Regions from separate parts of the Bacillus sp. DJP31 genome, predicted to be linked through region 2. Evidence: riboswitches for the same ligand, from Rfam matches in the RefSeq annotation. Region 2 holds a riboswitch; the other holds the start of a gene.

What was found. A riboswitch is a leader RNA that binds a small molecule or an ion and turns the genes downstream of it on or off. The one in region 2 is predicted to bind S-adenosylmethionine.
Positions count from the first base shown of each region.
Region 1: linked by a shared signal. The riboswitch ahead of mtnK (S-methyl-5-thioribose kinase) and the one ahead of ACOI1C_RS19070 (sugar ABC transporter substrate-binding protein) in region 2 are both predicted to bind S-adenosylmethionine.

Region 1 is NZ_JBMERO010000008.1:116,385-132,806, forward strand. Features, by position in the region: gene ACOI1C_RS09840 (carbon-nitrogen family hydrolase) at 115-897, shown strand; SAM riboswitch class I at 1,019-1,211, shown strand; gene mtnK (S-methyl-5-thioribose kinase) at 1,429-2,628, shown strand; gene mtnA (S-methyl-5-thioribose-1-phosphate isomerase) at 2,621-3,673, shown strand; gene ACOI1C_RS09855 (chemotaxis protein CheX) at 3,872-4,324, shown strand; gene ACOI1C_RS09860 (DedA family protein) at 4,544-5,140, opposite strand; partial or broken gene ACOI1C_RS09865 (MGMT family protein) at 5,209-5,343, opposite strand; gene ACOI1C_RS09870 (PAS domain S-box protein) at 5,425-7,944, opposite strand; gene ACOI1C_RS09875 (B12-binding domain-containing radical SAM protein) at 8,171-9,946, shown strand; gene ACOI1C_RS09880 (hypothetical protein) at 10,531-10,689, opposite strand; gene ACOI1C_RS09885 (hypothetical protein) at 10,682-10,861, opposite strand; gene ACOI1C_RS09890 (DUF3905 domain-containing protein) at 11,047-11,406, shown strand; gene ACOI1C_RS09895 (MFS transporter) at 11,481-12,677, opposite strand; partial or broken gene ACOI1C_RS09900 (TrkH family potassium uptake protein) at 12,870-14,244, opposite strand; gene ACOI1C_RS09905 (small, acid-soluble spore protein, alpha/beta type) at 14,465-14,671, shown strand; gene ACOI1C_RS09910 (ferritin) at 14,820-15,329, opposite strand; gene ACOI1C_RS09915 (hypothetical protein) at 15,410-15,964, opposite strand; gene ACOI1C_RS09920 (anti-sigma factor domain-containing protein) at 16,054-16,422, opposite strand, start outside.
Region 2 is NZ_JBMERO010000029.1:24,455-40,876, reverse strand. Features, by position in the region: gene ACOI1C_RS19120 (YiiX/YebB-like N1pC/P60 family cysteine hydrolase) at 1-504, opposite strand, end outside; gene ACOI1C_RS19115 (phosphotransferase enzyme family protein) at 883-1,476, opposite strand; gene ACOI1C_RS19110 (hypothetical protein) at 1,564-1,716, opposite strand; gene ACOI1C_RS19105 (LysR family transcriptional regulator) at 1,781-2,647, opposite strand; gene ACOI1C_RS19100 (DJ-1/PfpI family protein) at 2,785-3,381, shown strand; gene ACOI1C_RS19095 (cysteine hydrolase family protein) at 3,402-3,953, shown strand; partial or broken gene ACOI1C_RS19090 (LysE family translocator) at 3,958-4,602, shown strand; gene ACOI1C_RS19085 (hypothetical protein) at 4,594-4,770, opposite strand; gene ACOI1C_RS19080 (Panacea domain-containing protein) at 4,788-5,438, opposite strand; partial or broken gene ACOI1C_RS19075 (type II TA system antitoxin MqsA family protein) at 5,424-5,723, opposite strand; SAM riboswitch class I at 6,246-6,359, shown strand; gene ACOI1C_RS19070 (sugar ABC transporter substrate-binding protein) at 6,479-7,585, shown strand; gene ACOI1C_RS19065 (sugar ABC transporter ATP-binding protein) at 7,659-9,164, shown strand; gene ACOI1C_RS19060 (ABC transporter permease) at 9,166-10,140, shown strand; gene ACOI1C_RS19055 (YppG family protein) at 10,317-10,658, opposite strand; partial or broken gene proA (gamma-glutamyl-phosphate reductase) at 10,806-11,060, opposite strand; gene ACOI1C_RS19045 (hypothetical protein) at 11,242-11,445, shown strand; gene ACOI1C_RS19040 (hypothetical protein) at 11,851-12,123, shown strand; gene ACOI1C_RS19035 (hypothetical protein) at 13,012-13,527, opposite strand; gene ACOI1C_RS19030 (hypothetical protein) at 13,541-13,687, opposite strand; gene ACOI1C_RS19025 (PadR family transcriptional regulator) at 13,746-14,078, opposite strand; gene ACOI1C_RS19020 (VanZ family protein) at 14,307-14,948, opposite strand; gene ACOI1C_RS19015 (hypothetical protein) at 15,389-15,610, opposite strand; gene ACOI1C_RS19010 (MBL fold metallo-hydrolase) at 15,874-16,422, shown strand, end outside.

The sequences.
Region 1 (16,422 bases), on a different contig from region 2:
AGTATTTTTTTTAGCAGAGCAGTAAATGTAGAATTTTCTTATTGTATTTCTAGTCAAAAATAATATATTGTTAGTGACAACTTGTAAAGTTATTTTGTAAGGAGTAGATAAAACATGAGCATAAAAATAAGCTGTATCCAATTCGATATCTCTTTTGGGAATCCCGACAAAAATTTTCAACAAGTCGAGAAAAAAATAGAGGAAGCCCTCCTTCAAAAACCAGATATTATTGTTCTTCCGGAACTTTGGACTACTGGGTATGATTTAACTAGACTTGATGACATTGCTGACGAGGACGGGCAGCAAACAAAAGACTTCTTATGTCAGCTTGCAAAAGAGAACCATGTACACATCGTTGGCGGTTCAATTGCCAAAAAAACAAACGAAGGTGTATACAATACTATGTTCATCGTAGATAACAAAGGTGAAGTTGTTGGTGAATATAGCAAGCTACATCTTTTTAAATTAATGGATGAGCATGTCTATTTAAATCCAGGGCATGTCGATGGAATGTTTCAGATAGGTGAATTAAAATGCGCTGGTTTTATTTGTTATGATATTCGTTTCCCCGAGTGGATTAGAAAGCATGCATTGGTTGGGGCGGAACTTTTATTTGTCGTTGCCGAATGGCCTCTCCCTCGCCTTGCTCATTGGCGCTCGTTATTAATTAGCAGAGCCATCGAGAATCAATGCTATGTTGTCGCGTGTAATCGGTCAGGTGCAGACCCAGCTAATGAATTTGCTGGACATTCAATGATTATAGATCCTTGGGGAGAAATCGTGGCTGAGGCTTCCGAGGATGATGAAATCCTACAAGGGATCATTGATATAGAAAAGGTACAACGCGTTAGAAATCAAATTCCTATTTTTGCTGATCGACGTCCTGAATTTTATTAAGTTAAAACTGTTGACAAAAGGTAGTGTAACTTGATATTATTTTCACCAAGTGGAAAATTTCAGAATACTTACTTTCCTAGAGTACTAAATTTTTTTTTACAAAAACTAAATATTGTTTGATCTCTTATCAAGAGTTGGCTGAGGGGAATGGCCCCGATGAAGCTGCAGCAACCGACCGTAATACCATTGTGAAATGGGGCGCATCAGTTTTAGCGCTTAGAGGTAGTTATAGCATTATAATAACGCTATCAACTTTAACTCTAGTAAGGCACGGTGCTACATCCACAGAAATATTCTTTTCTGGTAGATAAGAGGTGCGAAGCTTATGTCTTCAAGCCTCTTTCTTTTGAAAGAGGCTTTTCTATTTAAGAAAAGCCTCCAATCCAAAAAGCGTAAGCGCCCCGTTTAGACCCAGGCATAGCAAATGTTCTAAAAGGAAATAAAAGGAACAATCCCCTTTTATTTGAATCAAGTTATTTGACCTCAGGCGGTCTTGGTGCTGGAGCTAGATTAAAAATGGGAGGTAAAATCATGGCAGTTTCAAAGGAATTTATATATGAACCATTAACAGAAAGATCAGCAATCACTCTAGCAATCCGACTTCGGTTATTTGAAGATGGAGAAGTGTTAACTTGTTATGAAATTGGAGATGGCAATCTAAACCTTGTGTTTCGTGTTGTTGATCATGTTAATAGCAAGGGCATAATTATTAAACAAGCACTCCCCTATGCAAAGGTTGTCGGTGAAAGCTGGCCTCTTACTCTTCAACGAAATAAAATTGAGTGTCAAGCTCTCAAAATATTTAGTAAACATGTCCCAGGTCTAGTTCCTGATGTTCTTTATAATGACGAGGTGCTAGCCATTACTATTATGGAAGACCTATCTCATCTAGAAATTGCAAGAAAGGGACTTATTAATCGAAATGATTATCCTCTTCTTTCTCAACATATCGGAACATACTTAGCGAAGACACTATTTTATACTTCTGATTTTGCATTAGAACCATTGCAGAAGAAGCTGCTAGCTAAAGAATTCGTAAATCCAGAACTATGTAAAATAACAGAGGATCTTGTGTTCACTGATCCTTTCTTTAATCATGAGACCAATAATTTTGAATCAGCTTTAAAAGATGATGCGGAAAACCTTTGGAATGATCTTAGTCTTAAACTTGAGGTTGCCAAGCTAAAAAAGAAGTTCTTAACGAGTGGAGAATCACTTTTACATGGAGACCTTCATACAGGTAGTATCTTTGTAAGTCAAACTGAAACAAAAGTAATTGATCCTGAATTTGCTTTTTACGGCCCTATAGGCTTTGATATTGGTCAGTTTACAGCCAACCTCCTTCTTAATGCCCTGTCATTACCAGAGCAGGATCGGGATTCACTCTATCATCATGTAGCGAAAACATGGTATGTGTTTTCCACCACTTTCTCTACTCTTTGGAAAGAAGAAAGCCTTGAAGTTTACTCACGTATTGATGGATATTTAGAATTTACATTAAACCAGATTTTTGAAGATACGATTGGGTTTGCAGGATGTGAATTAATTAGACGTACGATTGGGTTAGCACATGTGGCAGATTTAGACGGGATTTCAAACGATGAGCTAAGAATTAGTGCAAAACGAAAAGCTTTATCACTAGGTAGTCAGCTTATTAAGAGTCGTCAAAAAATTCAATCCATTGAACAATTAATTGAAATCGTAAGGAGTGTACATGCAGAAAATGACTAAGACAGCAATCATTCCCCAATCTGTTCAGTGGAAAGATGATTATATCCTATTGTTAGATCAGCAAAAGCTTCCACTTGAGACAGTTTATATTGAGTTAAGAACAGTAAAGGACGTATGGGAAGCCATTTATACGTTAAAAGTAAGAGGGGCTCCAGCTATTGGAATTGCAGCCGCATTTGGGCTTGCTTTAGCCGCTAAAAGCTATGAGGATGTTAATTTAACTGCATTCCACACCCAGCTTCAAAAAGACAAAGATTACTTATCTAGTTCTAGACCTACTGCTGTTAATCTTTCATGGGCACTTAATCGGTTAACTGAGAGTGTGGAGGGTTCATTATCAATAAATGCAGCTAAAACTACGCTCATTCATGAGGCTATTCAAATTCAAGTAGAAGACGAAGAGGTATGCAGGCAAATCGGGGAGCATGCCCTCTCACTTTTTAACGAAGGAGATAAAATTTTAACGATATGTAACGCAGGATCTATTGCAACTGCAAGATATGGGACCGCTCTAGCTCCTATTTATTTGGCAAAAGAACGTGGAATAAACATTGAAGTATTTGCATCTGAGACACGTCCTGTCTTACAAGGAGCAAGGCTAACTACATGGGAACTTATGCAAGCAGGTGTTAACGTAACGCTAATTACAGATAATATGGCGGCACATACCATTAAGACCAAAGGAATATCTGCTATCATAGTAGGCGCTGATCGGATAACTGCAACTGGGGATACGGCAAATAAAATAGGAACCTTGAATCTAGCACTACTTGCTCAAGCCTTCCAAATCCCTTTTTATGTGGCTGCGCCTCTTTCAACCTTTGATCTAACACTCACTTCTGGGGAAGATATCCCTATTGAAGAGCGTGATGCTAAAGAAATTACCCATATACTCGGCCAGCAAATCACTCCATTTGGTGTAAATGTATTTAATCCAGCCTTTGACGTCACTCCTAATGAACTCATTACCGCAATCATAACCGAAAAAGGTGTGCTTAAAGGGAATCTTCAAGCTGAGATTGAGCAACAGTTTATAGTAAGTTAACAAGGTCTTACATCGTGTAAGACTTTTTTTATCGACAAATTTCGAGTATTTTCTTACAAATCCACACAACCCAACGTAAAATATGTTATGATATTTTTAAAATTACCCTTATTGATTATTGTTGTTTGTTCATTCTTTTCTTTAATAAATTTCACATACTAAACTTTGCTACTTTCCTATTGAAATAGAGGTGAAAAGATGTCACAGAGTTCGAATGTTACAAAAGTACTAAACGGGACCATTCAGTCAGTAAAGAGTGTACTTCCTATGCCTGTTACTATTAATCCACCTTCTCTTTTTAAAGAAAAGGTTATTCGTTTAACCATGTCCGTTTTAATTGGTATGACAGGTGATATAAAAGGCAGATTAGTCATCGACGGAACCCCACAGACATTCAGCTATATCGGTGAAATGATGTATGGGATGCAGCTCGAAGGAGAAATGCTAGAGTCTTTCACAGGGGAACTTGGGAATATGATTGCGGGTAATCTAGCAACTAATGCCTCTCAAAACGAGCTCATTATGGACATTACCCCGCCAACTGTTCTCGTTGGTGAAGCAAAGCTAACTGGTTTTACCCAAGCAATAAAGGTACCCATCACTTTATCCACAAACGGTGAGTTAGTTGTCATTCTTATGATTGAAGGATAAGGAAAGTGCAGAGACTCTCTACCTCTGCACTTTTTTACTATTCATAATTTGTTTTGTTTCTTCTCCATTAATTATTTGTAGCTTTTTGGCAATGGTCGTATAGAACAACACTTTCTTTTTTCCTCGGTTCATGATTAACTCCCTCCTTTTTTATTGCACGTGACCAACACTTTTTCCCTTACTGAAATTATATGCTAATCCATGAATATGGTGTACGATCTATTTCATTTTGTTTGATTTATTCCTTCTCCAATTGAAGACAAAAAGAATAAGCACAATCACAAGAACGAGCGGGATTCCAGCCATATAAATGTTTTTCAAAATAACATCCATCTGGTTGCCGAAAGTAAATCCAAGGAAGAAGAATAGGCTCGTCCAAACGGCTGCCGTGACATAGGCATAGATAGCAAACGTTCGATAGGCCATCTTTGTACTTCCTGTCATAAAAGGAACAAAGTGCCTAACGCCTGGTAAACAATACCCCGCAACTAGAGCCATAGGACCATATTTTTCAATGAGCTGTGATGCCTTGAGTATATGTTGTTGATATTTGGGACGATGTAGGAAACGCTTTTGAAGTGGAAAAAAGAAGAACCTTCCTAAAACATATAAAGTTGTTAAACTCATAACGACCCCGCAATATGTAACAAGAAATGCTGGCATCGTTGCTAGCAATCCCTTTGATGTTACAAAACCACTAGTCATAACAATCACTTCATTTGGAACAGGAATACCAAAAAAACCTATCCATAAAATTAAAAATAATGCAAAGTACCCATACTGATCCACAAAAGTAAATGCAGTTTCTAAATCCATTTGACCCCTCTTTTCAAGAGTAAAGGCCATTGAATGCTTCAACGGCCCAACATTCAATCTTTAAGTGTCTACGCACCTTCTAATATAAGGAATTTCTCTTGCAAATCCACTTTATTTCCAGCGAATCCTATTAGCAGCTTATTCTTATCTATTACCCGATGAAACGGAATAATTAATTGTATTCGATTTGCCTTATTCGCTTGTCCGACTGCTTGTCCTACACACTCGGGTTACATGTCGCAATCAAGCATAATCTGTCTCCATCGAACCCTCATTCAGCGTAGTCATTCACTTTCAACTTGGGTAATAGGTAAGTAAATATGGAAGGTTGTTCCTTCCCCTTCCTTGCTTACAACTTCAATTTTCCCTTTATGTTCTGCTATTATTTTATAGGATACCATTAAGCCAAGTCCAGTTCCTCTTTCCTTTGTTGTATAAAAGGGTTCCCCTAGTTTTCTGATTTTTTCCTCTGGTATTCCACAGCCCTCATCTTTAAAGGAGACTCTCATTATTTTTTCTGAGTGATGCTCAATTGAAACGTGGATAGTGCCACTCTTAGGCATAACTTCAATTCCGTTTTTTAAGATATTGATAAAGACCTGTTTTAACTGATTAGGCTCACAATAAATCTCAGTGTCTTCATCTACAACATCCACTTCAAACTGAATATTTTCTAAAGCGGCTTGTGGAGTGAGAAGGTCAATCGTTTCATGCAAGATCTTCTTCAGATCCCGCTGTTGGTATTGAACAGCCTGTGGTTTTGCTAGAATTAAAAACTCCGTAATAATAGATTCAATTCTCTTAAGTTCTGAGGTTATAACCTCAAAATACATAGAGAAATCCTCTTTGACATTTCCTTGTAATAATTGAATAAAGCCTTTCAATGCAGTCATTGGGTTTCGTATCTCATGGGCAATCCCTGCGGCTAGTTCTCCTACAATTGTTAAAGTATCAGACTTTCTAAGCTTTTCTTCCATTTCTTTTCGCTCTGTTACATCGTGGAGAATAGCTAAATGATTATTTATATATATATTTTTACTTAGCGTATATTCAATTATCCGATTATTCAAAATGAATTGCCCGCTTAAACTTGCATTCCCTAGAAGTTGCTTCCACTTTTCTTCCCTCTCTATATCATTTATAAAAGCAAAATTCTGAAGCTTTAACGGGAGAAGTATCTCATTTTCAAGACCAAATATTCTTCTTGCCTCAGGGTTCATATTGACTATATTCCCTTCATCTTCAATGATAATAAACCCATTTAAGGCATTATCATAAAGCTGTCTAAACTTATGTTCACTCTCCCTGAGAGTAATTTCAATATTCTTCCTCTCCGTTACATCACGGAAAATGGTCATATTCATTTTTGGAATTACGTTCCTTTTGACAGCAAACTCAATAATTCTCTCTTCCCCATTTTCTAACATAAAAGGAAGCTCTGCATATAAACCTCCAGCATCATGATTCGCTTGGCTTGCTTCTAACGTGTAATCTTGAGTACTATTTATAAATTGGTCAATTCTTCTTAACAGTAATTCTTCTCTACTTACCTTTAATATTTGACAAGCAACTGGATTAACATCAATGATACTTAAATCCTCATCCCAAAGTATGATTCCATCTAATGCACCTTCAAAGATTCGTCTAAACTTTTGTTCCTTTTCTCTTAAGTTTTTTTCCATTGACCTGGTTTCACTAACGTTTCGGAAAATAGTCATATTGTAATCATCTAATACTTTATATCTTGATGTGAATTCTAGCCTTTTTGTTTGTCCGTTTACCATGTGAAAATCGAGCTCAGCCCTTAGCTTACCTGTCTCTTTTAATTCTTTATTCATGTTGATAACTTCAGTACTAGTTTGATCAACAAAGTCTAATAAACTTCCCTGAGTTAGAAGCTCAATCGGCATTTCAAATGTCTTACTTGCTGAACTATTTGCATTAATGACCTTTCCCCCATTACCCCATATAACGATGGCATCCAGGGCAGCATCAAATATTTCTCGAAACCTAAGTTCACTATCTTGAAGCCTTTTCTCCATGCCTTTTCTATCTGTTACATCTCTCATAATAGACATATAATAGTAATCAAATATATTTGCAGTGGTAGTAAATTCAAAAACTTTCTTAACACCATTTTTCAATTTGACAGGGAGTTCACCCTTTGCTTTTTCTTTCTCATCTAAAATAGTCCAAAGCTTTTCTAATTTATATGTATATTCTGGCTCTACAAAGTTGTATATTGTTGAATTAAGTAGCTCCTCTTTTGTTAATTCAAAGCTATTCATGAAGGATTTATTACAGTTTATAAACGTTCCAGAACGATCAAAGATAACAATTCCATCCACTGCTTGCTTATAAACGTCCATAAATAATTGCTTGCTTATATCTCGCTGTCGCTCTAATATTTTCTTTGGTGAAATGTCCCGCATTATTGAAACATCTGTATTATTAATATCATTTTTTCTAGCAGAAAACTCGACTTGCTTTACAGTCCCATTTCCTACACGAATGGCGAATTCTCCCTTTAGGAATCCATCTTCTATCAGCATTTTATTTTGTTTTGTAATTTTCTGCTTAGATTCAAGCATTAGAAATTTTAATAAGCTTTCACCAATTAGATTTTCCTTTGGTAGCTCGAACAACTGGCAAGCTGCCTGATTAACTTCTGTAAAGCATGTATTCGAGTCAAATAAAACAACAGCATCTAAAGACTGTTCAAACATGATGCGATATTGACCAATCATATCGAGAAGATCCTTGTTTTCTTGTTGGAGCTTCTTAAAAGAGGCTTGTAATTGCATATCACTTTGCTTTGTAGACAAGTAGTTCACCTTCCTCTTAATAATTAACGCACACTCTTTGATTACTACATTCTACAAAGTTCGCCTAAATCCTTCACAAAACTGCTATACATTTCTTTCCAAAACCCATGGTTCGTCATTTATTCTTAAAATATGTTAAAATATAATTTAGTGTGTTTTTTTAGTATCTTATTTCCTGCTTCGAAAAAAGGAGTGTCCAAATATAATGAATGTTGTACTTAGTACCTTAAATGCCAAATATATTCATACCAATCTTGCTATTAGATGCCTACGTGCGTATGTAGAGCCAGAGCATGACGTGAAAATGGCTGAATATACCATCAAAGACCCTGAGATGAATATTGTCACTGATCTTTTTAGGCATGAACCTGATGTGATCGGCTTCAGCTGCTATATATGGAATATAGAAGAGACGATTAAAGTCATTAGCATCTTAAAAAAAATTAAACCCGACCTAACGATTATTGTCGGAGGTCCGGAAGTTTCTTATGATGTCACTTATTGGTTGGACCGTTTAACAGATGTAGACTTTATCGTCCTTGGTGAAGGAGAAGAGACCTTTAAACAGCTACTTGATGAGCTTAAAAGTAATAAAAACTTTGTTTCAGTACCTGGCTTAGCCTTTCGTTCGGTTGAGGGTAAGCCAGTTGTTAATCCTCAAAGAAATAAGTTAAACTTACAAGATGCACCTTCTCCATTCAAGTTTGAGGAGGATCTGCACCATTTTTCAAAGCGAGTAACATATATTGAAACAAGCAGAGGCTGCCCTTTTAGCTGTCAATTTTGTCTTTCTTCTATTGAAGTTGGTGTTCGTTATTTTAATAAAGAAAAAGTGAAGGATGATATTCGATTCTTAATGAAGAATGGGGCTAAAACGATTAAATTCGTGGATCGCACCTTTAACATTAGTAGAAGCTATGCGATGGAAATGTTTCGTTTTTTAATCGATGAGCATTTACCTGGCACGGTCTTTCAGTTTGAAATAACGGCGGATATCATGCGACCAGAGGTCATTGGATTTTTAAATGAAAATGCACCTGTTGGCTTATTCAGGTTTGAGATTGGTGTCCAATCAACAAATGATTCTACAAATGAATTAGTCATGAGAAAGCAAAACTTCCAAAAGCTTACCCGCACAGTAACGATGGTTAAGGATGGCGGGAAGATTGATCAGCATTTAGATTTGATAGCTGGCTTGCCTGAAGAAGATTACGAATCGTTTAAGAAAACCTTTAATGATGTTTTTGCGATGAGACCTGAAGAGCTTCAACTAGGTTTCTTAAAAATGCTTCGAGGCACAGGTCTTCGTATCCGAGCAGCAGAACACGACTATGTATATATGGACAATTCGCCGTATGAAATCTTAAAAAACAATGTGCTAACATTCCAAGAAATCTCCAAAATAAAGCAGGTAGAGGATGTACTAGAAAAGTATTGGAATGACCACAGGGTGGACTACACACTGGAATACTTGGTTACAGAGGTATTCCCTACCCCATTTGATTTCTTTCAGGATTTCGGACAATATTGGGATGAAAAAGGCTGGGTAAGAATTGGCCACCAACTAGAAGACTTATTCTTGCGACTTTGGAACTTTCTAGTCGATAGTGGACAAGAAAACATTCATATTTCTCATAGCCTTCTTAAGGTTGATTATTTGCGTAACCAAAAATTCAAACCGAGAAAGCCTTGGTGGAATGATACGCTTCAAAAAGAGGAGCGTACATCCATCTATAAACAACTCCTTTTGAATCCAACAATTTTTGGCGATAGCTTTGAGGCATTGCAGCTTCAAGAAAAAGATTTATTTAAACACAGTGTACTCGAAACCATCTCATTAGATTTTCAGCACTTTCTTCAGTTAGGGGAGATTAAAGAGGAACCATCCATTCTTTTAACTTACTTTGATCATAAAAATCAAGAGACCTTGATTTTTTCAGCGCCCATTAAATTATTTAATGTAGTTTTAACGTCTAGGTAATATCTAGGCTATTGAAAAACCCAAGCCTTTCATGAAAAATAAACAGCAAAAAAAGACGGCTTCAAAATTCAAATAGAATTTTTGAAACGTCTTTTTTGTGCTTAGAATCTATAACAAGCGAAGTAAATGCTGATTTGAATTATACTTCGCTTGTTCTTAGAATATTGTCTAACATGAGACTAGAGAGTGCAATTGTGACCTTTGTAAGGAAGTTTCTTTTACTAATCTTAATGCTTTAGTATTTTGAGGTTTATGGTTATTTCAAGCATTGAAAATTTGTGAAAAATGTCTTATCGCCGATATATTCTGATAATCGCCGATATAATGAGATAATCGCTGATATATTCTGATAATCGCTGATAAAACAGAAAAATCGCTGATATCGTAACTATCCGAGTACCTTGTCATCAATTTTCAGGTCCATTTATTCGAATTTATGGTGAAAAGAAGGAACTCTTCTTAAACAAATGGATTATTTCTTTCTACCTGACGTAAACTTGGCACAAATGGATCGTTTTGACTCAAAACTTGTAGATTGACTGTAATAGTTTCCTTTTGACATAGTTTTAAAAGAACGCCTTCTTTTATTTATTCAATTTCTTTTTTGATTTCGATTTTGCTTCCGATACTAGCTCAAATGCCTTATTGGCATTGTAATCGCCAAGTTCAGTACCAAACTCTTCTTTTAACAAATCCTTTGAAATTGTATGATTATTATCCGGTGGATGTAGTCCTTTAGCCATATGTTTTTACTCCTGCTTTTTCGTTTTGGTACCCTTTTTTGGAATTTCGATTCGCGCCTTTCATTGCCTGCTCTTCAGTTGCCTCTTGAGCAAACTCTGTATCAGGAAGACTCTCCTTTGGTGTGAAGTTATTGTTTCGAGCAGCATCAAATTTCACTTTGCGCTTTGCCATTTCAAAACACCTCTTTTAAAATATTAAGAGGAAAAAATCCTCTTCTATATTGTTACCTACTTGTTGCTCTGCATGAAAGGAAGTTTTGTCCTCTTACAAATTCAGGCTTATTTTAATGGATCATTCATATGATGATATCTGTTGGAAACAATATTTAAAGAAGTTACCAGAAGAGAGGTGAAAAAGTGAAAAATAAAAACGAAAGTCAAGAAAAGAACTTAGAGATTCCTTTTATTAATGAGACAATGCCACATCAACCAAATGCACCAGTATTCAGGGGCAGTGGGATAAAAATGGAAAAGCCCTTTATAAATGAACATGGTGTTGTTATTGGAGACAGCTTTTATGATTCACCTAACTCTCCATTAAATAATTGGTCAGATAAAGTAGACCCTGAAATTATGGCTGGGGAAGAGTGGGTTCACCCAACAAATGATATTGGTTGGAATACAGCAGAAAACAGAGAATTAATCGAAAAAAAGATTCCCCCTCGTGGTGTTCCTTTCACGCATCCAGATAAGGACGTTAGCTACAATCAAGATTAAGTTTAGAAAACAGGGAAGAGCTTGATTATCCAAGCTCTTCCCTGTTTTCTATAGACAATGATTCTGCCAAATTTCTATTTTATTTCTTTTGGTTTAATTTCTTTCAGTGCAATAAATGCAGTAAGAAGACAGATTCCTGTAATACTGTAAAACATAACTTGGTGCGAGGCCTTCATCAGTAAAACAAAAACGGGTGGACCTGCAGCAACTCCAATAAATCTCATTGAGCTATAAATGGAAGTAATAGTTCCTCTCTCTTCCTTCTCAATCCCCTCTGTTATAAGAGCGTCTAAACATGGAAGTGCAACCCCAATCCCTAGTCCACAAAAGAAGAAGATGACCAATAAGAGAAAAATATTCTCAGTAAAGCTAATGGCAAACACTGAAATTGCTAACAGTAAAATACCAAAGAATGTAATCCATTTCATCAATACTTTGTTTTCTTTGATTTTTTTTCCAGTTATATAAGAAGCAAAGCAAAGTGCCGCTAAAGGTATGGCTAAGGTAAAACCTTTTTTCAAACCATCAATATGGTGTTGATCCTCTAGCATTGAAGACAGGTAAAATAGCACACCGAAAAGCACAAACATTAATACGCATCCAATGGTAAAAATGGCATAAAGCCAATGACCATTCTTCTTGAATATATCCTTAATACAAATCAGAAATTTTTTAAACGGAAGTGGTCTTTGTCTTTTCTTGGGACTTTTCACTAAAAATAGCATAAGGACTACAGAGATTACAGTAAATACAGGAAATGCAAAAAATGGCAAATACCAGATATACCCTGCGAGTAAAGACCCTAAAATAGGACTTAAAACCTTTCCGAATGTATTAGATGTTTCAATGACACCAAGTTCTTTACTTACTTCTTCTTGATTTTTAAACATATCACCAACAAGTGGCATGACGACAGGTGCAGCACCTGCTGCTCCAACACCTTGTAATACCCTCCCTAAAAGAATCATCACATATGGATCCTTCATCTTCCAAGCTGCCCAGCCTGAAAGTAACCCGCCAATACCCGCAATCAATAAACTAGGAATAATAACTTTTTTTCTTCCAATTCGGTCCGATAAATACCCCGCAATAGGTATTAAAATAATAGCAACAACAGAATACAGCGTTATTATCATACTAACTTGGAACGAACTAATCTTCAGCTTCTCCTCTATAGTCGGAAGAACAGGGATTAACATAGAATTACCTAATGTCATCACCAATGGTATGGAAGCAAGTGAAACGATCGCCCATCTTTTTTCATGTTCCATATAACTACCTACCTTATCAAGTAAATTCGTCCTTATTAATATGAGTAATCAAACCAAAAAATATATTTGTAACTTATTGGGAACTTTAGCACTTTAAAGGAACGGGGGCCTGGCCCCCGTTCCTTTAAAGTGGTGAAGGATTAATCTGAAAAGGACCTCTCTTACGATTAATGGAGGTTACATAAGTATTCTTTAGCCAATGATTACTCGCTCTTTTGGGTAGTGGTAGCGTGATAATTTTTTTTGACCACCTAGTAAGAAGAGGACAACGATAATACCGATACGACCTACAAACATTAGGAATATGATGATGTACTTACCAAATGAACTTAGTTCGGGTGTAATTCCCATGGATAAGCCTGAAGTACCAAACGCTGAACAAACCTCAAATATAATACTAATTAAAGAGAAAGGTTCGGTAATTGACAGTATTAGGATAGAAGTAAAGCATATGATCGTTGCGATAATCGTTACAGCAAGTGACTTTAAGAGATCATCATCATACAATTCTCTACCAAAGACTTTGATATGACGATTCCCTCTAGCAAAATGATAAATAAATAAGAAGTTAAGAGCAAACGTAGTGGTTCTAATACCGCCTCCCACTGAGCTTGGTGATGCACCAATAAACATGAGAACTGATATGAAAAGAAGAGTTGGTTCGCTAAATTCGTTAATATCTATCCATTGTTGCAAGTCCACCACTTCTCGTACTAACCGATTGGAAAAGCGAATAAAAAAATGCTTCATGCCAAACTTTATCCTTGAAGAATTTATTAACTTCTAATAAAAAAATGATGATTGTACCAAATACTACTAATAAAAGAAAAGTAGTGGACGTCAATTTTGAAAATAATGAGAATCTATATCGAATTCCATCCCGCTTTCTGTTCGTTAAGAAATTCTTTACCTCTATTAATACCGGAAACCCAATGGCTCCTAAAACGATAAGTATCATATTAATAATTTGAACAAAGTAGTCATTAGCATAAGGGATTAGCGAGTTACCTGTGATATCAAATCCACCATTTGTAGTTGCTGACACGGAAGCAAAGAACCCATGTAAATAGGCTTCCTTCCAGTCAGGAAAATACTGCAAAAAGTACGTACCTAGAATGAGTGCCCCTACTATTTCTATAATAAATATAATCGCTAATATTTGTCTCATCAAATTTACTAGCCCAGAGAGATTGGTTTGGTTTTGATCAAGCATAATAAGTTTTCTTTCTCTTAATCCAATTTTTTTTCCCATTATAAGCCATATAAACGTTCCTAATGTCATAATTCCAATCCCACCAAATTGTAGAACAAAGGCCAGAATAAAGATTCCAGGAATACTAAAGGTATCAGCCGTAGAGATGACGGTTAAACCCGTTACACTAACAGCACTAACCGCTGTAAATAATGCATCAACGAAGTTCCACTCTACATTTTGTTTATGTGCAATTGGTAAACTAAGAAGAGAAACAGAGACACTTACTGCAATAAAATAAAAGCTTACAATTAGTTGTGCTGGAGTTAAATGTTTTAGTTTTGCTTTGATTTTCTGATACAATCTGCTACACATACCTTTCATAATAAGGTTTACTTTAATCATTTTGACTTAAGTATTTAAAAAGAGCAACCTCAATTGTTTTCAGAATAAACTCTTTAATAATATCTTTCCCATCTTAAACATTTTCCTTCCACCTTATGAAAACATTGGCTTGTATCGGCAACTATATAGTCACTCATACTATGAAAGTAACAAACGTTGTATGTAGAAGAAAAAAAGGAGATGACAAAACATGGCTAGAAGTAGTAATAAATTATTAGTGCCTGGAATTGAACAGGCGTTAGACTCTATAAAATACGAAATCGCACAAGAATTCGGTGTTAACTTAGGATCAGATACAGTTTCTCGTGCAAACGGTTCAGTTGGAGGGGAAATCACAAAACGACTTGTAAAAACAGCTCAACAACAACTTGGCGGACAACTTAACCCAGGGCAATAATTGAATATATTTGGCTAAACCCGGGCTTGCATTCGCAGCCTGGGTTTTAACGCTTTAAAGGAGTGGGGGACAGGCCCCCACTCCTTTAAAGCACTAAAAAAAGCCCTAGTATAAATATACTAAGGCTTCAATTGTGTGCAAATACTTATTATTCGCCTGCTGATGGGGTAAAACTACGTTTTGAGAATTCTGTATCTAGCATGAAAATAGCATTACTGTCATTCTGAATTCGCTTTAGTTTTTGAATGATGCTATCAAACATATCCTCTTCTTCTACCTGCTCTTCAATGAACCATTTTAAGAAAGAGATTGTAGCATGCTCTCTTTCATCCATGGCAATGTCTGAAAGATGATAGATCCGTTTTGTTACTTCTTTTTCTTGTGTTAGTGCTTTTTCAAAAACATCTAACAAAGATGAGAAATCATTATTAGGAGAGTCAAATCCCTTAATGACTGCACGTTTCCCTAATGCATTGATAAAGTTGTAAAACTTCATTGCATGAAAACGTTCTTCTTCAGCTTGAACAAGATAAAAATTAGAAAATCCATCTAGTCCTTCATCAGAACAGTAGGCAGCCATCGCTAGATAGGCATGTGCCGAAAAGAATTCATAGTTCATCTGGTCATTTAAAGTTTCATGAAGTTTTTCCGTTAGCATATTCATCACCCTTTGTTTTTCTTCAAGTATAACATAGTGGTAGAAATATGGTGTAATTCAAACTTCGCAATATCCAGAACTTAATGACTTTTAAATTTAAACATCTGATGATATTGAATATCCATTTTTTCAACTTGTGCATTTATTTTAGATGTATCTAAGAACAAAAAAACTAATATAAATACGATCATCAATAATATCGACAACTTTGAATCGTACTGCTTGAGTTCCTGTTGAATAACTGAAACCATAAAAACTAAAAACATGACTGTTAAAAGTAAGAGAATCTTTATGAGTTCTCCGTTCTTATCCATCAAATTCCCAATCATGGCGCCTATTATACTTCCCATCATACCAGTGATCATCCCTTGGATACAGGCAATTGGACTGATTGGCCACCCTATGATTAGACCGATTAAAATACCAACCATTATTCCAAGAACAGTTGCAGAAAATAAATCATGTACAATAAAAATCCCCATGATCGTACCCATACACATACTCGCCATCATTGAAATGCCCATGGTGACTATCATACCAGTCATATTATTCAACTGATGCCTTTTCAAAAATACATAGCCAATCGTGACTCCAACTATGAATAAGACCAATATCAACAATAAATAAAAGTGCATGCCCCATACCCCCTAGTTGTCCTATATAACAGTATTCATAGGCCAATCAAAAGAGAACAAAAAAAAGAGGAGGTCTGTGAAAACCTACTCTAATCATCATTAGCATCTTCGTCATCTTTTTCATGGTCATCATCTTCATCATCTTCATCATCTTCGCGATCCTGTTGATCTCGTTTTTCTTTTACCTTCTTTAAAATCTCTTGAACCGCTTCTGGTGGATTCTTTTCCTTCTCCCGGCTGGTTGCACTTGAACCGCTTGTAACTCCAACTTTTACTTTATCCTTATTTTCTACTTTTGGTAATTCCTGTTTTTTTTCAGTGGAAGCATGCTCATTACCCTGCTTTTGATCAATTTGCGCTGGTACTTTTTCGGTCGCCTTATTTAGCTTGTCTGCCTCTTTGTTTGGATCCACTTTTTCTTTGTCATCCTCAAGATCTGATGAAATATCCTTCTCTAA
Region 2 (16,422 bases):
AGTCCATCTCCCACTGTATATGTTGTATCCTTCGCCTAACTGGGCTATAGCATAATTTACTGCATTCGTTTTATTTGTACTAGTAGCACCTGAAACTCTCATCCCTTTAATTTGTGTATATCTTTCTTTCCAGTTATTATCACGGTACGCTACATCTCCACCTGGATTATCTGGATGTGATTCTATTAAGATATAAGTATCTTTTACTAAAGCAACATGATCTGTTATTGAATCTAGAGCTATAAGAATGTCACCTTTGCTTCCTATTCCCGTATAACCAGGATCCACCCCAAAGGTTCCCACTTCTTCTTTTCCGTTGCTATTCAAAACTTCCACATTATGTTTTCCCCACATTTGTCTTAATTCAGCTCTTTGTTCAGCTTCAATGTTTTTTGAATCCGAACGATTCATATTTTCTGACGAACTTGAAGATGTTGCTAAGACAGGTTGAGCAGATAATAAAATAATTAGCGCTAATGGTCCAAGGCTTTTTACAACTTTCACAATAATTCCCCCTAATAATAAGTTTTATTTTGTAATAGCTATTACTACATAATTGTAGATTAATAATCTTTTTACGAATAGAGTGTAAAAGTTGAGAAAATTTTAAAAATTAAGTCGCGAAATAACTCAAAACTAAATCTATATAGGAAAATTTTCACGAAAAATCTATTTGTCATATATCTAACATCCTTAACACTTACAGGTCATACCTTGAAGGTGTTCCCCAACCAATTGAGCCACTTCAGGTCCTGTTAAATCATCTATTTTAATCTCCAAAATAATCACTCCCTGGAATCTATCGTTTAATTGCAACAGTTACAGATAAATAGATAAATCGTCAATCCCTGCATACTGCACTTTGTTCTTAATTTTCTCCTGTTAGTCATCTAAAGTAAATCTTTGCCACTCCTCTAATTGATTTAAATCCCACTTTTGAATAAATAATTGATACAAAAAGATTTCTCTCAGTTTTAGAAATATAGGGATTTGTTTAATCATTTCTGGTTGAATCATCTTTTCTGCCTGATACCCTGCAAAAAAACAGCTATAAAACGTCTTGGTGAATCTATCGACATTTACATTGTAAGTTTTATTCTGCCAGTATGCGTGATAGAAGGCTACCGCAATATCTTGGGCAAACCAATTATATGAACATTCATCAAAGTCAATTGTTGTTATCGTTCCCTCTTTAATAATTAGGTTCCCTTGATGAAAATCATTATGGATTAGCCCATATGTCTCAGGGGTGATGTCGAAATGACAAAGACTGATCATCAAATTATCGTATTCTTCCCTTATCCATGGTGCTACCCTCCCCCTAATACCCAAGACATCCGTATTTTCTATGGACCATACAGGTCTATGTACTTCATCCAGATGAAATATTTTGGATAAAGCATGCATTCTACCCAAAATCATCCCCCACTGCTCAAAATTTTCTTCATTCCAGTGAAGTTTGTTAGTTACATCAATCTGTTCACCTTAGATAAATGTAAAATATGCTCTGACCCGTCCATCTTCTTTTTCTAAAGTCATGTCGGGTTTGGATACTGCAAAACCTTACTCATATAAGAAATTCATCCATTCAATTTCTTGATATACCATTTCCATTGTTTTTTCATTATTGGAAAGCCTAACAACCTTTCCTGTCTCCTTGATATGAAACACATCGTTATGAAAACCACCACTTAAACTAGTACGATTTTCATCCATCTTGCTTTTCATCCTTAACACTCAACTTTCATAATAATTTTTCTAAAGGTTTGCCAGGATCTATCTAACAAACTCCCAAAACCATCTCAATCAACTTCTTATGAGCATTCGACAGCCATTTGTTTTTGTGATGAGAGATTTGCGCATAGAAAGTAGGGTTTTCACAACTTGATTCTATGACTTTCAGTTTTCCGTCTCGCAACAGTGCTTCTACACTTATGAATGGCATCAAGCTAATTCCTAATCCACTTACAACACACTGTTTGATGGCTTCCATACTAGTAAAATCTAAATGATTAAGAGTATTGATTCGCTTCTCAATAAGGTACCCTTCGAAAAATTTTCGTAACCCACAATTAAGATCCGCCGTAAAAATAATACACTCCCCGTCCGCCTCCTCTATTTTATTCAAGGAATGGTTTCTTTCCCCAATAAATACTAAGCGTTCTTCCGACCAAATGGCTGTCGTTAGTTGAGAGTCATTTACAATAGTAGGTTCTAAGGTTATCGCAATATCTAATTCTCCTGTATGAAGTCTCTCTCGAAGCGGAATACAATTATCATTAATTAGGGTAATCGTGACCTCTGGATAAAGCTTTTTATACGTTGATATCACTGATCCTAACCTGTATATGGTCATCGTTTCGGATGCACCAATACGAATTTCACCCTTCATTGTATGATCGTCTGATGAAATATGTTGGATCTTTGAATAGACCGCTAGTAATTCATCTGTATATCGATAAAGTTCCTTCCCCATCATCGTTAATTCTATTTGTTTTCCCAATCGGTCAAATAAAGGAAACCCAATCTCCTCTTCAAGCTGCTGAATATGAGAAGTGATGGATGCTTGTGAGTACTGAAGGGTTTGAGCGGCTTTGGTAAAGCTATTTAAATCGGCTACTGTCTTAAAAGATTGAAGTTGACGGATTTCGATTGTAATCCCCCCTTAAAATGTTACCATCAGAAAATGTTACCATCAGAAATTCTGAACATCATATTTAGTTATTTCAATTTTACTAATGTTTAATTTTAACATACAATTCTAGTAAGGAGCTGATTAAAAATATGAAAAAAGTTTGTTTACTTTTACCAAATGGATTTGAAGCAGTTGAGGCAAGCGTGTTTACAGATGTGTTTGGATGGAACCAAGAAGAAGGCGATGGTTCCACTGAACTCATTACAGTTGGAACTCACAAAGAACTAAAATGCACTTGGAATTTTACTATCCTTCCTGAACGGGTACTCTCAGAGGTAACCGCCGATGAGTTTGATGCTTTAGCTATACCAGGTGGGTTTGAGTTTGCTGGGTTTTACGAGAATGCTTTTCGAACTGAGGTGCTTGACTTCATTCGTGAATTCGATAAACAAAGGAAACCCATTGCCTCCATTTGTGTCGCCGCATTAGTGATTGGAAAGAGTGGCGTACTACAAGACAGAAATGCAACGACCTATAATTTAAATGATCGCAAGCGACAGCGACAATTAGCAGAAATGGGAGCCAACGTGATCCCAGATCAACCGATCGTAATCGATAATAATATTATTACTTCCTACAATCCCTCAACCGCATTTGATGTAGCTTTTACACTTCTTGAATTAATGACTTCCAGAGATAATGCAAACGAAGTAAGAAGATTAATGGGATTTAACCCAACAATTTAATGACACTAGGAGGAATTTATATGAAACTATCAACTAACACAGCTTTAATATTGATCGATGTTCAAAATCATTTTGATAATCCGGAACTAGGGAACAGAAATAATCTAAACGCGGAAGAAAACATGGCAACTTTATTACACGTGTGGAGAGAAACAAATCGCCCAATCGTTCACATTCAACACATTAGTAATCCCGCCCTGCCTCATCATCCTGGACGCGATATAAAAGAAATCGTAGCCCCTCTACCAGGAGAACCTGTGATGATCAAAAATGTAAACAGCTCTTTTATCGGTACAAATCTTGAAAATCATTTAAGGGAAGCCAATATTGAAACCCTAGTGATTGTAGTCTTAACAACCGACCATTGTGTTTCCACAACAACAAGAATGGGCAAAAACCTTGGCTTCACTCCATACATTGTATCGGATGCTACCGCTACTTTTGAACGAGTGAGTTTTGACGGAAAGCTCTACAGTGCGGAAGAAATACACACTTTGGCTCTCGTCAGTTTAAGCGATGAATTTGCAACAGTCATTGATACGTTGGGTGTTCTAGAATTGCTAGAAGGTTAATGATTTGGAATTATTAGTTCAACACGTATTTCTTGGTATTACATTAGCCATTTCCATTGGACCAGTTAATTTAGAACTGATTAAGCAGGGAGTGACGAAAGGTTTCGTTCCTTCCTGGCTAGTTGGAATAGGGGCTACGACTGCTGATTTCGTTATTATATGTATCATCTATTTAGGTTTAGGACACTTTTTCACTTCAATACTGCACAGATTATTCTAGGATTTTTTGGTTCAATGATGTTAATTTATATCGGCATTCAGAGCACAAGAAAATAAAAAGACGAATCTAGATCACCACACACCTTCCAATGTAAAAGAAAAGAAATCCTTTACTACTGGTTTTTTTCTTGCCATAGCTAATCCTTTGAATCTCGTATTCTGGACAGGAATTTATGGTTCATTGCTATCCGTAAAAACGACTACCTTCACTTCTCCGTTATGGTTAGTCGTATATATATTTCTAGGAATCTCAATTTCGAACATTACTCTAGCCATCATGTCAGCATTGGGGAAATCCTACGTCAAGCCTTCCAGTCTTAGATTCATATCTAGTACATCAGGTATTATTTTAATCGGCTATGGGGTTTGGATCGGATTTTCAACGATGTCCTCGAATTTACAGATTGATTTACTTTCTTTTCTATCTTAAATAGACTAAAAATAGGAGTGCCAGCCAGCTTCCATTGATTGGTTGGTACGTGGCACTTATTTTCTGTTCTTTATGATGATCCTTCACATTAGGGTAAACTGCATCAAAAACAGCTTCGCGCGCAATAAATGCAGAAGCTGTTTTACCTATTAATTTGAGAATTATCATATTCGAATTGTTTATGCTTAGTCTAGTTTAAGATTTTCAGCAAAATCATAAGGGATAATCTTATTTACCTCTGTATGATTCCAACCATCCTCATCATGGGAAAAATCACTTATCCTTTTAGAACCATAACCATCAAAAAATTCTTGAACTTCATTTAGAACATTCAACTCATGTAACTCAAAAAAATTTGAATCAAATTCCTTTTTTGACTTAATAGTTGTTCGAGTATATTCTTCAAAGTATTCTTCTTCAATCTCAATGTGTCCAGTTTCTTGTAAAGTATCAAGTAACAAGTTATATTTCATTGGTACAGGACCATGTTTATATTTTATATAGGTTAATCCACTTATTGATAGAAGGGATCTTTTAAAGTTCAAAAAGTCTGCATAAAATAAATGTTTTAACAAAACAGTCTTATTAAGACCATCCTGCGTGAAGAATAGAATCATCTGAATGACTTTATCCATTGAAAATGTATTAAATCCTGCTTCAATTGTTTTCTCATACTCATGGTAATATCTTTTAAGAGTATCAATTAAGTTTCGTTGGAAAACCTCAAAATCAAAATCTTGAAAGGCCCTTTCAATTTTTTGTTGTTCTTTTTTAGAAAACTTATGATTACTCTGAAGATAGTAATTTCCTAGCTCTTCCGGATTATCTTTTAGTATTTTTAAAATAGTAATGTGAGAAGATGACGGTACCTTTCCAACTTCATATCTCACAATGGTCGCTTTACTCCAACCAAGTATTTCTGCAAATAGATCCATAGAAAGACCTAACTCAGTTCTGATCGTTTTAATCTCTTCAAAGGATATTCCCATCCGTTCCATATATATCCTTTGAACTTTATGCATAATAGCTCCATCAAGTTGTTCATCAGGTAATTCCGATTCACAATGAGGACAAATGGCTACACTTGCATTTACTTCAATGGACTCTCCTTTATAGGCATATAACTCATTTTTTTTGAATTATGTTGTATGACTGCACCTCCTCCTGGCACATTTCACACCAAATGTTCTTAGACATTAGGATATCTATCCTTCTTACTATTTTATATTAGAATTTTCTTCTTTAACCTAAATTACCAAATTTAACCACCCCTCAGTGATATGATTTTATCCCCAGTCTCTATGAAAAGAAATACAGACACAACCACGTTTATCCGTCTTTAACTTTATGTATGCGTCAAAATTATTTATCTTCCTCTTAAAAACCCACACATCATTACCATCGTCCTTTTACGCCTTTTTAATCTTCATTCTATTTTTCATATATTTTTTGCGCTTATGTTCCCATTTTTGTTTTATGTGAGCGTTTTTTTAGGTTAGTTCATATTCGGTATTATTTGATACCGTATACTCTCATCTTACAAGAACGAATCATTCTTACATGTTATTATTTTTATATTGACATCCACCCCACAACCCATTAAAGTAAGGAATATAAATTTTCTTAATAATTAAATACGTAATCTCTTATCTAGAGAGGCGGAGGGACTGGCCCTATGATGCCCGGCAACCGTTCCATTTCATTATGGAATTGGTGCTAAATCCTGCAAAACATTTATTTGTTTTGACAGATAAGAGAGGAACATCCGATATATTGCGATGAAACCTCTCTTTGAGAGGTTTTTTTACGTTTAAACGCGTGAATCCTCTCCTAATCTAGTAACCACAAAATCAGAAATTAAAGGGAGACAATCAACATGAGAAATTCAATCATTAAAACAGCTTTCACTTCAGCACTAGCATTATCAATACTTTTAACAGGATGTTCGTCAGGTGAAAAGGCAAGTACAAATGAAAAAGTATCCTTTGAAAATGTACCAGAACGATTTGCAAATGGTGAAGGGGCGAAAATTAAGGTGATCCGCAAAATTGGTGGAGATGACCATACGGCTCAATTTTTAGCTGGAGCGAAGGAAGAGGGAGAAGCATTAGGCTTTGAAGTGGATGTGTTCACGGCTAACGGGGATTCAGCTAAGTTCCACGATGCGATTGAGCAAGCTTTAACACAGGATTATGATGGGTTTATTATTTCACACGGTGATGATGCCGCGACGGTTGATGGAGTTAAAAAGCTGACTGAAGCTGGAAAGAGTGTGGTAACTTTTGACTCGAACCCTGACATTGCAACGGTTGAAGGGGTGACGTTGACTTCTCAAAATGATGAAGAGTTAGCCAAATTAGCACTTGATCAATTGGTGAAGGAACATAATGGAGAAGCCAATATCGTGTACTTATGGGTTGATGGATTCCCTCCAATGGTCAGACGTAACGCTGTTTACCAAGATACGCTAAAGAGTAACCCTGGAATCAAAGAAGTTGAGCGTTTCGGTGTGGCGGCTGCTGATACATCTGTCCAAACTCAAAATGCAGTAGCTGCTATGCTAAACAAGCATCCAAAGGGTGAAATTGATGCGATTTTTGCCTCATGGGATGCCTTTGCGATTGGGGCAACACGTGCGATTCAAGAAGCAGGTCGTGACGAGATTAAAATCTATGGAATTGATGTTTCGAATGCAGATCTTCAAGAAATTCAAGCGAACCCAAGTCCATGGAAATACACAGCAGCAGTAGATCCCAAACTAATTGGTGCTGTCAATTTGAGATTACTAGCGAAGAAACTTGCTGGTGAAGAAACGCCCCCAACATATGATTTAGAAGCATCATTAATTTCCCAAGAAGATTTACGTAAATCAGATGGGGCCGTTAACATGGTCAACCTTGCTGACATCGTTGAAGGCTGGGGAACTTCTACTGCTTTTGAAGAAGAGTGGATGAAGGTATTAAAGGATCACTATAAAAAATAGCGTTTACCCGTATCGGGACACTCTCTTTACCTAGTAAAGAGAGTGTCTACTTTTATGAAGGGAGGAAAAAATAATGACGGCTACAGTACTTCGAATGAACAACATCTCCATTGAGTTTCCAGGTGTGAAGGCATTAAACAATGTGGATTTTGTAACAGAGACAGGCAAAGTACATGCCTTAATTGGGGCCAATGGCGCTGGAAAATCTACTCTCATGAAGGTTTTATCTGGGGCATACAGTCACTACAGTGGCGAAATTACTCTTGATGGAAACCTACTTCCCATTCGTACCCCTAAACATGCCCAAGAGTATGGAATTCAAACTGTGTATCAAGAAGTCGATACCGCATTAATTTCGTATCTATCAGTTGGAGAAAACATTATGCTAGGAAAAACGGTAAATGAGAGTAAGCGTAAGCAGTTCATTAACTGGAAGGAACTTCATACAGAAGCAATCAATGTTTTAAAAAGATTGAATATCAACCTATCTTCTAAGAAATTAGTTAGTGAACTAACCCTTGCTGAGAAACAAATGGTGTTAATCGCAAAGTCTATAGCAACAGATTGTAAGTTTCTAATACTTGATGAACCAACTGCCCCTTTAAGCCAAACAGAAACTAAAGAGCTTTTCCGGATTGTGAAAGACTTAAAGAATAGAAACGTAGGCATTATTTTCATCTCTCACCGGCTACCCGAAATTTTTGACATCTGCGATGAGATCACCGTGATGAGGAACGGAGAGTTTGTTTCAAAAGAATTAACATCCGCTACCTCTCAAAATAAAGTTGTTGAACAAATGCTTGGAAAAAAGCTAGAGGAGCAGTTTCCTCCAATTAGCTTTAATATTGGTCAAACGGTGTTGGAAGTGAACAATCTCTATGAATCTTCTAAGCTTAGAAATATTTCCATCACGGCTGCTCAAGGAGAAATTGTCGGGATTGCAGGACTTGTTGGAGCAGGAAAAACTGAACTCTGTAAAACTCTTTTTGGCCTCTCGAACGTTACAGCTGGGGACATCGTTTTGAAAGGGAAAAAGGTAAAACTTAAGAGCCCGTATGAAGCAGTGAGGAATGGACTGGCACTCGTTCCTGAGGAAAGAAGAAAAGAGGGAATACTAGTTACCGAGACTGTTGCTACAAACTTAACAGCTGCGAATTTAGGGAAGTTCACCAAAGCGTTTGGTTTTTTAGACAGGAAATCAGAACAGAAGGAAGCCGTTGAACTCATTAACAGCCTTGGAATTAAAACACCCTCCGCAGATACACTCGTCCAAAATCTCTCTGGTGGAAATCAGCAAAAAATTGCGATTGGAAAATGGTTGATCACGGAAGCTGATGTGTACATCTTTGACGAGCCAACAAAAGGTGTGGATGTTGGGGCGAAAAAGGATATCTTTGAGTTAATTGTTGCCTTAGCAGATCGAGGAAAGGCAATCCTTTATGCATCCTCTGAAACATCAGAAATCATGGGCATCACCAATCGTATGTATGTGTTATATGACGGACAAATTGCACGTGAGCTAGCGACATCAGAGACGAACGAAGAAGAAATATTATACTACTCAGCAGGAGGCCAGTAGCATGGGCGCATCAATAAACTCGAACTCCATCTTCAATTTTTTATATAAATACGGAACCATCTTAACGATCATTGTGTTGATTGTGGTATTCGCAGTGGCCAACCCCTCTTTTATACAAGGAAACAACATCATCAATATTTTACGATCCATCTCTATCGTCACTATTATCGCAATTGGCATCACGATTTCGCTTTCTGTTAATGGATTTGATTTATCTGTGGGATCCGTTGCCTCCTTATCAAACGCCATTGTTATTTCCATGTTTGTATGGTTCTCACAAAATACATTCATCGCGATTATGGCAGCCATTGCTGCAGCCTTATTAGTTGGAGCGTTAAATTCCATACTGATCGTAAAAGTGAAGATTCCCGATATGCTCCTCACACTTGCGATGATGTTTATTATTCAAGGAATTGCCCTTACCTACACAAGAGGTGCAACCATTTCGCAAAACATGGTTATGCCTGATGGAAGCTTTGCTGAGGGTCTCATCTCTCCACTCTTTGGGAAAATCGGCCAGGTTCCTTGGATTATCATAATCATGATTATAGTCGTTCTCTTCGTACACGTTTTTCTAACGTACACAAAGCACGGTAGGTACATGTATGTCATTGGGGGAAATGCTGAAGCAGCCAAGCTTTCAGGAATTCCAGTTAACAGATACAAAGTAGTTGCCTATCTTATGTCTGCCTTCTTTGCATCCATTGGTGGAATTGTATTAGCATCACGGGTCATGACAGCAGAAATCAATGCAGGATCTCCCTACTTAATGGATTCTGTTGCTGCCGCCTTCATCGGATACTCCGTATTAGGCGCAGGTAAGCCAAACGCATTCGGAACCTTCGTAGGCGCCGTCCTCATTGGAGTCCTTCAAAACGGTCTTGTGATGATGTCTGTCCCTTATTATGCAATGGACATTGTTAAGGGGGGAGTTTTAGCGTTGGCGTTGGGGATTACGTATTATAAGTTGAGATAGGTGCCAGAACCCATCCAGATACTACACTTATAGGTACCTGCACCTTTTTTACAGATGTTTTACACAAAGAGGTAACACCCCTCCATTCTTTGGATGTGTGTTACCTCTTTCTTTGGAATCTAGTGCAACAAGCACCTTCCTTGATCGACTGCTAAATTAATTTTAGACAAAGTCAATTATCTTCCGAAAAACTTTGTGATCATTGGAGCAATACCTGAAACTTGGGTATACATTCCTCTCATTTGAGATGCCGTTGAGGTTATTTTTCCAAAATCAATCTTTCCATCTGATTTTCTGAAATAGGACATTAAGTCCCCCTTATTTTGCCCAACAGGTTTAGGTTGATTTTGTAATGTTGGGCCCCTTCTTGATAGTCCAAGAGGTGCCCTTGCTCCAAATGGAGACCTTCCTGGTGGTCCAAAAGGCGTGTTTGCTCGTGCTCCAAATAGTTGCCTTCGCCCTATTGGATTTTCCGGATATCTAGATAAAAATGGATTCGCTCTTTGCTGCGGGAACATTCATTTTCCTCCTTTTTACGTATTTCTACATAATATGTGTTTCGGAGGTTTTGGAATGGACAAAGCGACCATCTACGTGACAAATTGAAAACTGGTCAACCATAAAACACAAAAAAACCTCACCCAATGGATGAGGTTTCTTCTTACCTATCGTATTTGCCCGTCACCTGTCATTAAAAATTTAATCGTTGTTAGTGCAGGTAAGCCCATTGGTCCTCTGGCGTGAAGCTTTTGGGTGGAGATTCCAATTTCAGCACCGTATCCGAGTGCTCCTCCGTCGGTAAAACGTGTTGAGGCGTTATGATAAAGAGCAGACGCATCTACTAAACTCATAAAATAACGTGCGGTTTCTTTGTTTTCCGTAATAGTCGCTTCAGAATGCTTTGTACCATACTGATCTAGGGACGAGGGGACAGGTTCATTGTCCCACCTCAAATCTGGGACGAGGTGCCTGTCCCCTCGTCCTACAAAAATTTTTATTAATGTAAAAATAATCTAAATTTTGTGTCATTAAATCAAGTTTCATGTTAATATATAACTATCTTGTAAATAAAAGGATAAATTATGAATAAAAAAGGTTGTATTGTTATTTTTATCCATAGTACTATTCTTTGTAGGTGTTTCAAGTAGCTTTTCTACAGAAGCTGTAGCAGCATCAAACTCTGCAAAAAAAGAAGACAAATTTGATATTAATAGTATAGACACAGAAGAAGAAGCCCAAGCTGTTCTAAAAGAGTTAGAAAAATATTTAGTGTATGATGATGAAAACAAAGTGTCATTTAATTAGAAAAAGGCATTAAAGAAAGGTGCATCTATTTCAATATTAGAAATTGGTAGAGAGTTAAACACTATATCAGCTTATAATGCTGATAGATTAGTAGATAATAATAATTCTGATATACAGGCTTTAGGTCTTCCTGTTCATGGTAATTGGTGTGGTCCAGGTCACGGCGGAGGAAAAGCAGTAGATGTATTAGATGCCGCATGTATGATGCATGATAAATGTTATGGTTCTAAAGGCTATTTCACATGTAGTTGTGATGATGTTCTAATAAGAAATATTACATTTGGTTTACCATTTATGACATGGGGAGTAAGAGTTAAGGCTCTAGCAGTTATGGCATATTTTAATATTCAACCGTGCATTAATAGGTAGGTAATAGTAAAATTCATCTTTTAAGGAGCGATATAATTGAATCTCAAGAATCCAGCCTCACGGAGATGGACTATTTTATCAATTACTTGTTTTGTGATAGGAATTATAGTTTGGATTCCTAATCTTGTATTCAATCAATCAGAAAGTTTTTGGTTACTAACATTTATCGTTAATCCATTAGGAATCTTCTTCGGTTATCTTGCAAAAAGTCACTTTGGAATAATATCGAATTCAGTTATGACAGCTAGTTTCTTCTTATTGATGTTCTTTGGATATCTAATTTCGGCTCTCTTTGGATTGAAGCCGTAAGTTTTCTTACTCTGTATCTCCTTTCTTAGGGGATTGAAGTGCCAGACACCTCCATTTAATTGGATTTTGCCTGGCACTATTTTTTTATCTATATGATTAACAGTTGGGAAAAGGTACCACTGTTCATAAAAAAGAAGCATCCCTATACAATTCCTAATACGGTCTAGCTTGTGTAAGAACGCATATTATAGTGTAAGTCTGAGTAACTAATGAAGTCTAGAGGAGCTGAATTGGCTAAATGTTGGTGGCAGCGATCTTATTTATAGTGGGTTATGCATTAATAGAATTACTAGTCTATTTCTTATTAATCTTAAATATTGAAGGGATCAGGAATAAGAAGATTGGCTCTTTATACAATTATGCAAAAATGAAGTTAGGGAAGAGATTTTAAGGCAAAGGGTAGAGGGGACAGGTACAGTGTCCCACTTCCTTAACCTTCCAATGTCTTTACAGCCTTTTCAATCGCATATAATACATCCAAGTTCTTGTTATAAATGAAACAAAAATTATTATGAAAAATACAAACATTAAAAAGTTAGTAATATTGAATCTCGTTGGATGATTAAACATATAATCTATTGATGTCCCTATATAAAAGCCATTCATCATTACTATAGGAAGAAACATAAGCGTATAAGCCAGCGCTACCCGCCTAGCTTGTTTTAGGTGAAACATCTTGTCACCGAAAAGAAGTGGTTTATCCGTCCCTTCGGTATATACCTGACTCCATAATGTCCATTTTTGGAATGAGCCCCTGGAGATAAAAACACTTTTCAAGCCTGCCTCTCTGTGTATTTCAAAATAGCCTTCATCCGAGATGTTTTGATAATCTGCGGCATAACTTACTTTCAGGGGGTTGCCAAGAGTAAAGTAGAAAACAGTCCCTATTTAACTGACTCGATGAAGATTAAACCCTTTTTGCTCCATTTTTTCAAGCCACTCTTCCAGCTTATCTGGAGCATACATCCATCCAAATTTTCTTTTTACAACTAATTTGCCTGAACGCTTTAAGTCCTTTTCCTGTTGCTTCCTTAGTTTTTCTTCCTTCTGATTACCAGATTGAGGCTTGGTTTGTTTTTCATTAATCAGCTTCTTCTTCGTTTTATACAATTTACCAATCGAATAGATTGCTAGTAAATAGAGCGCGATGGACATACCCAAAACTGTGTAGGTCAAAATCCACAAAGGACTCTCAACAACTGTCACGAGTACATCTAGAAACTGAGTAGGGATAATCAAAGCCAACATATTAACAGCCATAAATGATAGATAAATGATCGTACCTATGAATATATGGATGATTAGCCGATTACGTTTAATTATGCCTTCACGAACAGAAGAGGTTTTGATTTGTTCATGTGATTTTTCAATCATGATGACATGCCAGTTCCCTCTTTGATACACCTTGCTCCAACCTTCATCTAACTAACGACCTGGACAAAAAATCTCCTACCCTTTTATCGTAAACTAGTCGGTACGTTATCGTTTTGGGCTCGCCCTCTCGAAAGAAAAAGCAACGGGTCCACCGATTTAATTTTACAAAATAGTATCCTTTGCTAGCCATCTCGGCAAGCCAGCCTTCTGTCTTCATTACATCGTAGCTCCAAAAAGGCCGAAATACTTTAATCATAAAAATTCACCTCGTATTTTATTGCATTTTGGTGTAACTCTTTAAGTCTGTTGATCTCGGCAGTGATTAATTTCTTCCCAATATCCGTAACCTCGTATACAGTTTTTCTTTCTTCATCAGCAAATACAGAGATTATTCCATCCTTTTGCATTTTAGTTAGCGTGCCGTAGACAGTTCCCGATCCTAATTTAATTCGTGTTCCTGAAATCTCCTCAACATGCTTAACAATCCCATACCCATGCCGCGGTTCTGATAAGGAAAGAAGTATATAAAAGGCTGTTTCTGTCATAGGCACGTACTTTTTCAGCACTTTTTCAATGTCCAATACAAGACCACCTCTTTCTGTATTGATTTATGTGAATATGTTATGTCACAAATAGATATATCTTAACTCGACTGTATCACGTTGTGATATAGTATTCAAGAGAACTCTTCCTGTTTTTCAAAATTTTACCCAGATGCCGAAGCTCATAAGTTGATTCTTCATTGAAAACGAAATGAAAAAAAGCAGCTTCGCACGAGATAAGTGCTTAAACTGCTTTTCGAAAGTAAATTATCCTCTTCGTATAAACATTTCCTTTGATTTTATCCGTAAGTCTTTAAGCTGATATTTATAACCTACTATTTGAGTAACATTATAAATTAGGTAGCCTATACACGTACCTATCACATTACAAATTACATCATCAACGTCAACCGTTCGGACCCTTCCTCCTGCTAGTAGTTCTAAGAACTGGATAGTTTCAATACTGATTGACGTTAAAAGACCCAATAGCAAAGTATTTTTTATACCTATAAACTTATCGGATAACAGGGGTGCTAATACACCCAGAGGCATTAATAGTAAGATGTTACCTCCTACATTTCTAAGGATTAGTCCAATCATGAATGCCACATCGCCATCATAAGCTATGCCTATTAGTTTAATATCTTTTACAATAGATACAATCGGAATAAGATTTAAGCCCCTTTTTATACTTTCTACATTAAAATCAATCCATAATGCTAACGGAAATAAGGTCACTGAAACAACCATAAGTATGTAAGAAATGAAGAGGAATCTTACAGTCTCTTTGAACCAAGATAATGGACTGTTCCTACTAAAATTGATAGCTAGACTAATCCCACGTCCAAGAATATAACTTATTACCCCAAAAAAAATAATTGTGCTGCCATTAATTAAGTACAATTGCATATTCACTTCTTTCCTAACTATTCAGTGTGCCAAGGAGCCAGAATTCAAAATTCTCTACCTTAGTTGTCCAACCGCCCATACCAAATTTTATATAATTTCCCTGTTAAGACTTTTAAAAATAGTGAGGGTATATTGGACACTGTCCCTTATTTTGGACTCCTTCATCGAGTGACATATTAAAGCAAAAGCCTTACTCCTTATAGAAGTAAAGCACCCGTTAGTAAAAAACTTTATGTTCTCACAATTTTTTTTATGCTTTTAAATAAGTTGGTAAAAGACCAAAAGAAGTCTTTTTAATGTACTCTAAATGTCTTTGTAAGTTCAAATCGGCTTGTCTTAGTTTTTCATCAAACCATATTTGCACCTGAATCAATCCATTCATTTTTTTATTTTTCATTATGAAGAGAACTGACAAATCTTGAGGATTTTTAATAATATATTCAGTCAACTTTTTTTATACTAATGATGCTTGATTCAGGATCTAGTTGAATAGGAGATGGTTTGAAAAAGATTTCTTTAAAAAATACAAAAAGAAAAAGAACAATAAAGAGTAAAGTAGCCATTACAAAAACATCTAAATTGCGACGTTTCCGATCTCCATTTTCTTGAACCAATTCTCTATATTTTATTTGCAGTCGTTTTCTTTCCACATCAACCTTCATAGACACACCACCAAATCAATTTATATTTATTTTACCATAAAACACCTGTTGTTTTGCCCGGAAATGATATAAAAAATAAAAAAATAGTGCCAGAAACCTTCCATTTTATTGGATGGTGCCTGGCACTTATTTTGGCACTTATTTTCAAATCCACGCTTGATTAAACACCACTATAATATTTTCAGGGAGAATCAAGCTCCCCTCCATATATTAAGGTCAAGTGAAACTTCATGAAAAAAAGCTCGGTACTTTAGCAAGCTTACATATGGTGCTTAGCTGAAAATATTGATGCCGTACTCTTAACCCATTTGCATTTTGATCACTTCGATAGAATGGCAAAAAAGGTGCTTTACAAAAGGATCCCCGTTTTTTGTCAACCTGCCGATCAAAAGAAAATTGAATCTTGGGGCTTCCATAACGTCTTTTCTATAGAAGAAACCTTTCAGTGGGGTGAAATCGATTTTAGAAGAATTAGTGGTCATCACGCAAAAGGGATCGTATCTATACTGCTAGGTCCAGTGTCTGGTTATATTCTTAGCACCCCAGAAGATGGTTCACTATACATCGTAGGGAATTGCATTTATACGGAGCAAATCAGTACGGTGATTAAGCAGTATAAGCCCAGAATTTGCATAGTTAATGTCCCAAGGGCTCAGTTGATATTGGGGACTATTATTACAATGACACCTAAAGATATTATTAAAATTCTGAATATATCTCCCTTGACGAAAATTATAGCCGCCGTTCATATGGATGCCATTAGTCATTGTACGTCAACACGAAAAGATCTGTATCAATACCTTGAAACTCAT